2 regions of the Xanthobacter albus genome follow, and region 2 is predicted to be linked to the other one. Evidence: riboswitches for the same ligand, from Rfam matches in the RefSeq annotation. Region 2 holds a riboswitch; the other holds the start of a gene.

Region 1 (4,080 bases), 700 kb from region 2:
AGTTCCGGCCCGAGGTGCTCGGCATCCTGCGCCGCTGCCGCGAGGCGCTGGCCTCCTGGTGGCCCCATGCGGGCGGGCGGGCCTCGGTGGCGCCGCAGGCGCTGGCGGTGCGCCAGCTCGGCACCCGCCTGCCCCAGTTCGGCGCCGAGCAGGCCTTCGGCCACTCCGCCGGCGACACCGCCAACGTGGTTTCCACCCTCGACGTGCTGGTGACCTATCTCGCCCTCATCGAGGACATCTCCGCCCGCCTCGAAGGCGTGGAGGCGCCGGCCGAGATGGTGGCGGTGGTGGAGGCGGCCCGCTCGCGCAGCCTCACCGCCTTCGCGGTGGTGCTGGGCGAGGGCGGGGCCGAGGGCCTCGCCGCCGCCGCCCCGGCGGTGGAGGCGGCGGTGTCGAGCGCGCTGCGCCTCGCCGACGAGCCCGCGGCCAAGGAGGTGCTGCCGCTCGCGGCCGACTACATCGCCTATTCGGATGCCCTGCTGCGCCCGCTGCGCGAGATCCGCGCCGCCTTGCAGGACACCACCCCCTGGCAGAAGGAACGCACCCTCGCCGCCAGCCAGCACCCCATGCGCGCCGGCTAAGGCGTTTCCGAGCGACGACCGATTCGCGCGAGGAAACGCGCCGCGCCTCGATGTCGCGGGCGGCGCCGCGGCGCGCGGGCTACCTGCCCGTGAACGGGTGGAAATGCTTGGAGAGCTTCAGCCCCTGGCCCTGGTAGTGGGAGCGCATGTCGGCGCCGTAGAGGGTGCCGGGGCGAGCCGCCATGCGCTCGTAGACGAGCCGGCCCACGGTCTGCCCGTGCTCCAGGATGAAGGGCACCTCGCGCGAGCGCACCTCCAGCACCGCGCGGGCGCCGCGCCCGCCGGCGGCGGCGCTGCCGAAGCCGGGATCGAAGAAGCCGGCGTAATGCACCCGGAACTCGCCCACCAGCGGATCGAACGGCACCATCTCCGCCGCATAGTCCGGCGGCACGTGCACCGCCTCGCGGGAGGCGAGGATGTAGAAGGCGTCGGGGTCCAGCACCAGGGCGCGCCCGTCGCCGCGCACGCGGATCGGCTCCCAGAAATCCTCCACGTCGAGCACGCCGGACTGGTCCACGTCGATGACGCCGGTGTGCTTCTTGGCGCGGAAGCCCTGGAGCCCGGCGAGGGCATCGCCCGCGAGATCGACGCCGAGGGCGATGCCGCCGGCCGCCACATCCGGATGGGGCGCATCCACGAGGCATTCCGCCGCCTGGAGGTTCAGGAGCTCCAGATCGGACAGGCGCGCCACGCCGCGCCGGAACCGCACCTGCGACAGGCGCGAGCCGGTGCGCACCAGGATGGGGAAGGTGCGCGGCGAGATTTCCAGGTAGAGCGGCCCCTTGTAGCCCGCGGGGATGGTGTCGAACGCCCGCGCCCCATCGGTGATGACGCGCACGAACACGTCGAGCCGGCCGGTGGAGCTCTTGGGGTTGGCCGCCGCCGCGAGGTCCGCCGGCAGCTTCATGCGCTCGAACAGCTCCACCAGATAGACGCAGCCCGTCTCCAGCACCGCGCCGTGGGAGAGGTCGAGCTTGTGCAGCGCCAGGGCGTCGAGCCGCTCCTGGACGCTGACGCCGGCGCCGGGCAGGAAGCTCGCCCGCACCCGCCAGGCGCTGCGGCCGAGCCTCAGGTCCAGGCTCGCCGGCTGGATCTGGTCGACATCGAGCGCATGGCGGCAGGCGATGGCGCCCCTGGCCTTGAGCTCCGAAATGGCTTCTGCGGGCAGGATTCCCGGCTTCAGTACATCGGCCACGCGCATCCCCACATCCGCTTCGCCATCCGCGTCGTTCGATTTAACGAACGAAATCCTTGACGCCAAGGGGACGGCGGCATTAGTGATCCGTTCGTGGTGAATTTGAGCCGGCCGGCTTGCAGCCACGTTAAACGCACTTGCTAAAAGGCCGGGGATGAGCGGATCGACGCCGGGCATGTGCCGCGAACGCGCGCACAATGCAAGCGCGCATTCCGCAAAAGCTCCTCGGCCTTGGAGACAGCCATGTCCTCGGCCTCCCGTCCCGCCCTCGATACGCGCGCCCTGCACCCCGAAACGCGCCTCGTGCACGCCGGCACCACCCGCTCGCCGTTCGGCGAGACCTCGGAGGCGCTGTTCCTCACCCAGGGCTTCGTCTACGACAGCGCCGCCGCCTGCGAGGCGCGCTTCAAGGGCGAGGACCCCGGCTTCGTCTATTCGCGCTACGCGAACCCCACCACCGCCATGTTCGAGGAGCGCATGGCGCTGATCGAGGGCGCGGAGGTGGCGCGCGCCACCGCCTCCGGCATGGCGGCCGTGAACGCGGCGCTGCTGTGCCAGGTGAAGGCCGGCGACCATGTGCTGGCCGCCCGCGCCCTGTTCGGCTCCAGCCGCTGGATTCTCGACGAGCTGCTGCCGCGCTTCGGCGTGGAGGTGACGCTGGTGGACGGCACCGACGTCTCCGCCTGGCGCGCCGGCATCCGCCCCAACACCCGCGTGTGCCTGCTGGAAAGCCCCACCAACCCCACGCTGGACATCATCGACATCGCGGCGGTGGCCGAGATCGCCCATTCGGTGGGCGCGCGGCTGGTGGTGGACAATGTGTTCGCCACCCCGCTGCTCCAGCATCCCCTGGAGCTGGGCGCCGACGTGGTGGTCTATTCCACCACCAAGCATGTGGACGGCCAGGGCCGCTGCCTGGGCGGCATGGTGCTGTGCTCGCGCCAGTTCCTGGACGAGGAGCTGCAGGTGTTCCTGCGCCAGACCGGCCCCTCCATCTCCCCCTTCAATGCCTGGGTGATGCTGAAGGGCCTGGAGACCCTGGCCCTGCGCGTGGACCGCATGCAGGCCAGCGCGGCGCGCATCGCCGATTTCCTGGCCGAGGCCAAGGGCATCGAGAAGGCCGTCTATCCCTTCCGGAATGACCACCCCCAGGCGGCCCTCGCCCGCCGGCAGATGAGCGGCGGCGGCACCCTCGTCACATTCGTGGTGGAAGGTGGCAAGGACGGCGCGTTCCGCTTCATGGATGCGCTCAAGGTGATCCGCATCTCCAACAACCTGGGCGACGCCAAGAGCCTCATCACCCACCCGGCCACCACCACCCACCAGCGCTTCACCCCCGAGGCGCGGGCCGAGATGGGCATCAGCGACGGGCTGCTGCGCCTCTCCGTGGGCCTGGAGCACCCCGATGACCTCGAGGCAGACATCGCAGAAGCCCTGAAGGCGGTCTGAAAAGCGGCCTGACCGGCAACTGCCGCGCCCTTCGGGGCGCGGCACGCCTCAGGCCGCGCGCGGCCTCACACCACGCCCATCTTGGCGAGATAGCCCTCGATCAGGGGCACGTCGGAGGGGTTGTTCAGCTCCCAGAAGGCGGCGCCGCGGCTCTCCACCTCCACCGTGGCGATGGGCACGCCGTGCTCCAGGAAGCGCAGCTGCTCCAGCCCTTCCAGCGCCTCCAGCACGCCCGGCTCCATGCCGGCATAGGCATCGAGCGCGCCGCGCCGGTAGGCGTAGAGCCCCACGTGGTGGAACACCGGCACCACTCCCTCCACCCTGGCCTTGCCATTGGTGAAGGGAATGACCTCCTTCGAGAAATAGAGCGCGTTTCCGGCCCGGTCGAACACCACCGTGGTGGCGCCCACGCGGCCGGCGCGGCGATCGGCCAGGAAATGCTCCAGGCTCTCCTCGTCGCAGCGCAGCACCGGCGTCGCCACCTGGCGCCTGGGCACATCGCGCATGGCCTTCGCCAAGGCGGTGACGAAATGGGGCGGGGTGAGCGGCGCATCGCCCTGCAGGTTCACGATGATCTCGGCATCGATGCCGGCCCGCGCCACCGCCTGGGCCACCCGCTCCGTGCCGTTGCGGCAGGCGGGGTCGGTCATGATGACCGGGGTGGAGAGGCGCTCGGCCTCGGCCGCGATTCGCGCATCGTCGGTGGCCACGTAGACCGGTGCGCCCTCGGCTCCCGCGCGGGCGGCCAGGATGGAGCGCTCCACCAGGGTGCGGTCGATGCCGGTCGCGCCCTTCAGGGTCGCCAGCGGCTTGCCGGGATAGCGGCTCGACGCGTAGCGCGCCGGGATGATGATC
Region 2 (4,080 bases):
AAGCGCGCCGCCGGCAGGCGCTTGCGGGCCGCCTCCAGCATGTCGGGGGAGGTGTCGAGGCCCAGGATCTGCGCATCGGGGAAGCGGGCGGCAAGCAGCTCGGTGGAGTTGCCCGGCCCGCAGCCGAGATCCACCACGAAAGCCGCCCGCGCGAGCGGAACCTGCGCCAGGAGATCGCGCGCCGGCCGGGTGCGCTCATCCTCGAACTTCAGATACTGGCGAACGTTCCATTCGGCCATGTGGGTCTCCTCGCAAGGTCGAAACGTCACATTAGCACCCGCCGCACGGGAACGCGCCTCCGCTCACTATCGCAGTGACGTGAGCGGGGCTATGGTTCACCCTCGCCCCTGCCTGCGGAGTCCCGCCCCGATGCTTCGAGCCGCGCTCGCCGCTCTCCTGCTCCTGGCCGCCCTTCCCCTCCACGCCGAGGGCCTGCGCCCCGAATCGACCGCGCTCGTCGTCACGCCCCTCCAGGAGGCGAGCTGGGTGCCCGCGGACGACGGAAAGCTCCATGTGGAGTATGACCTGCTGGTGGTGAACACCTTCCCGGTGCCGGTCACCGTGAACTCCATCGAGGTCCTCGATTCCTCCGGGCGCGAGCTGGGCCGCTTCGCCCAGCCGGCGCTCGCCGAATCCACCAGCTACATCCTGGACCGGAGCAAGCTGCGCACCCTTCCGGCCAACAGCGCCACGATCATCGAGATCGACCTCGCGCTCGAAGGCGGGCCGGTGCCGGAGCACCTCACCCACCGCATCCTCGCCTCCGCCCCGGAAGCCGACGGCGCCGTGCGCGCCCTGCTGACCGGCGAGCCGATGGACGGGCCCGACGTGAAGGTGCGGACCACGCGCCCCATCGCCATCCGCCCGCCGGTACGCGGCGCGGGCTGGGTGGCGTTCAATGGGTGCTGCACGCCGAACGTGCACCGCAGCGCCCGCTATGCCGCCGGCACCCGCATCGCCGCCTCGGAAACCTACGCCATCGACTTCATCCGGCTGGAAAACGACCGGCCCTTCTCCGGCAGCGGCAGCGACAACGTGCACTATCCCTCGTTCGGAAACGCCGTGCTGGCGGTGGCGGAGGGCGAGGTGGTGGCGGCGGTCGACGGGATCGCCGACGCCATGCCGCACCGGCCCATCGGCGGCCTGCACGCGCCCCTCGATCTCGGCGGCAATTTCGTGCTCCAGCGCATCGCGCCGGATGTCTATGCCTTCTACGGCCACCTGAAGCAGGGCAGCCTGGAGGCGAGGCCGGGCACGATTCTCAAGGCCGGCGAGAAGCTGGGCGAGATCGGCTCCTCCGGCAACTCGGCCGCGCCGCACCTGCACTTCGGCCTGGTGGACCGGCCCGATTTCGTCACCGGCAATGCCGTGCCGTTCGTGTTTCCGGCCTACACCCTCACCGGCCGCATCAATAAGGTGAGCGAGGAGGGGCTCGACATGGAGAAGACCTCCGAGGCGGTGAGATCGGCCTATCCGCTGGAGGGCGGCATCGCCACCTACGAATAGGCGACGGCGCGGGCGCCATTGCCAAGCGTGACGCGCCGGGGTAGAGACGGCCTCACATCAAGAGTTGGGGCGACGCCCAACACCAACCTGCCGATCCGGGCAAGGTGGTACTCTTCCTTCCAGGGAGAGGATGTGGCCGAGCCGGCAAACCAACGGATCAAGCCACCGAGCGTCAGTCCCCCGAGCCGAGGACGACGCCGTGCCCATCAAGATCCCCGATCTCCTGCCCGCCCGCCGCACGCTCGAAGCCGAGGGCGTGATGGTGATGAGCGAAGGCGATGCGGTGCGGCAGGACATCCGCCCGTTGCGCATCGCGCTGCTCAACCTGATGCCGGACAAGATCACCGCCGAGGTGCAGATCGCCCGCCTCCTGGGCGCCACCCCGCTGCAGGTGGAGCTGACGCTGGTGCGCATCACCGATCACGTCTCGCGCAACACGCCCGAAGACCACATGTCCGCCTTCTACCGCCCCTGGGCCGAGGTGCGCGACGCGCGCTTCGACGGGCTGGTGGTGACCGGCGCGCCGGTGGAGCACCTGCCCTTCTCCGAGGTTTCCTACTGGGACGAGCTCGCCCGCGTGTTCGACTGGACGCAAACCCACGTGCACCGCACCTTCACCATATGCTGGGCGGCCCTTGCCGCCGTGTATCACTTCCACGGCGTGGGGAAGCACGTGCTGCCGCGCAAGGCGTTCGGCCTCTACCGGCACCGCATGCTCCAGCCGGCCTCGCCCTATCTGCGCGGCTTCCCGGACAGCTTCCGCGTCCCGGTCTCGCGCTGGGCCGAGGCGCGGGCGGGCGACATTCCCGCCGGCAGCGGCCTCGGCGTGCTGGCCGATAGCGCGGAAGCGGGCCTCTGCCTGCTGGACGATCCCCGCCACGGCGCCCTGCACATGTTCAACCACCTGGAATATGACGCCGGCACGCTCGCCGCCGAATACGCCCGCGATGCCGCCAAGGACCCGGCGACGCCCCTGCCGGCCCACTATTTCACCAATGACGATCCCGGCATCCCCCCGGAGAACCGCTGGCGCGGCCATGCCCATCTGCTGTTCGCCAACTGGATCAATGAGATATACCAGACGACGCCGTTCGAGATGGAGCGCATCGGCCGCCGGGCGTGAGCATCCATTGGAGCATTTTCAAGCGAAGCGGACACCGCTTCGCGTGAAGAAAATGCGTAAACTTAAGAGTCTGGCGCGTTATCCGTGAGCCGGTGCGAACGGAAAACGCGCCAGCAGGGAGGTCTCCACCCGGCGTCGCCACGGTATCGGATTGCCATCAACACAAAAAATGGGTCAGGAAGTATACATTGACAAGCCTGGATAGCCAACCTAGAGTTTTTACGGTAACTGTGCACAAAGATATAATGAAGTTGTTTTGATTTCCAACTAAGTTGGAGCATGGGCGGCAGGACTTCAATTCGCCATGGCTGAAAGCAATGTTTTGGAAAAGGCGCCGTCGCAGCGCGCCGGGGAAGCACCGCAATACTGGGTGTGGCAGCTTAACAAGAACTGCGAGTTCAGCTTCTCGTCCTCAGCCAGCAAGAGCATCCTCGGGTTGACGCCTTCTGAAGTCCTGGGGCGACCGTATTTCTCCGTGCTTCCGAATGCCGGCTCGGTGGACTTCGAAAATATCCTCTTCGCCGCGGTCACCGAAGGACGCTCTCTCGAAAACCTCGTCCACCGCACACGCCATACCGATGGAACACCACGCGTGCTCGAAGTTTCGGGCGCGCCCGTGCGCCGCGATGACGGCGCCCCCGACGGTTTCTTCGGCGTGACCACGGACATCACGGCCGAGAGCATCGAGGAAAAGAACCTGCTCGACCCCAGGACGCTCTATTCGGAGGCGCCGGTCGCCCTGTGCGTCGTCAACCGCCAGGGCCAATATACGCGCGTCAACGGCCAGTTCGCCCGCACCGCCGGCCTGCCGCCGGAGGATATCATCGGCCTGCCGGTCGCCGACCTCTCGCCCGAGGCCGCCCGCACCTTCGAGAGCAACATCCGCATCTTCGATCTCGGAGGCGAGAGCGCCGAGCAGGAGCTGAAATGGCGTGGCCGCTCGTTCCGCATGTCGGTGGAGCCGGTGCGCAGCATCGAAGGCGACGTGGTCGGCGGCTCCATCGCGCTCGTCGACATCACCGACTATGACAACGCCATCCGCGGCCTCACCACCGCCAACCGGCGCTTCCAGCTCCTGGCCGAGCGCGATTACCTGACCGGCCTGTTCAACCGCCGCCAGTTCGAGAAGATCTTCCGCATGGAGCTGGCTGCGGCGCGGCGGGAGCGCTCGCCCCTCTCCCTGCTCATTGTGGACGTGGACCAGTTCAAGCGCTTCAACGACCACTACGGCCACACCGCCGGAGACCGCAGCCTGCGGGAGGTGGCCAAGGCGCTCGCCAGCGCCTGCTCCCGCCCCCGGGATTCGGTGTGCCGCTACGGCGGGGAGGAATTCGTGGTGGTGCTGCCCGGCACCAACCACGCGGGCGCCGGCGTGGTGGCCGAACGCGTGCGACGCGCCGTGCTCGACCTGCAGATGCCCCACGAGATGAGCGATTTCGGCCAGATCAGCG

Evidence for each region. A riboswitch is a leader RNA that binds a small molecule or an ion and turns the genes downstream of it on or off. The one in region 2 is predicted to bind S-adenosylmethionine.
Region 1: linked by a shared signal. The riboswitch ahead of V5F75_RS08695 (O-succinylhomoserine sulfhydrylase) and the one ahead of V5F75_RS11710 (homoserine O-succinyltransferase) in region 2 are both predicted to bind S-adenosylmethionine.

The regions. Positions count from the first base shown of each region.
Region 1 covers NZ_CM195532.1:1,942,140-1,946,219, reverse strand. Annotated here, with positions in the region: gene V5F75_RS08705 (FUSC family protein) at 1-581, shown strand, start outside; gene V5F75_RS08700 (2'-deoxycytidine 5'-triphosphate deaminase) at 661-1,782, opposite strand; SAM riboswitch at 1,860-1,940, shown strand; gene V5F75_RS08695 (O-succinylhomoserine sulfhydrylase) at 2,020-3,225, shown strand; gene V5F75_RS08690 (3-deoxy-manno-octulosonate cytidylyltransferase) at 3,291-4,080, opposite strand, start outside.
Region 2 covers NZ_CM195532.1:2,642,041-2,646,120, reverse strand. Annotated here, with positions in the region: gene tam (trans-aconitate 2-methyltransferase) at 1-239, opposite strand, end outside; gene V5F75_RS11715 (M23 family metallopeptidase) at 370-1,506, shown strand; SAM-I-IV-variant riboswitch at 1,556-1,668, shown strand; gene V5F75_RS11710 (homoserine O-succinyltransferase) at 1,706-2,629, shown strand; gene V5F75_RS11705 (sensor domain-containing diguanylate cyclase) at 2,934-4,080, shown strand, end outside.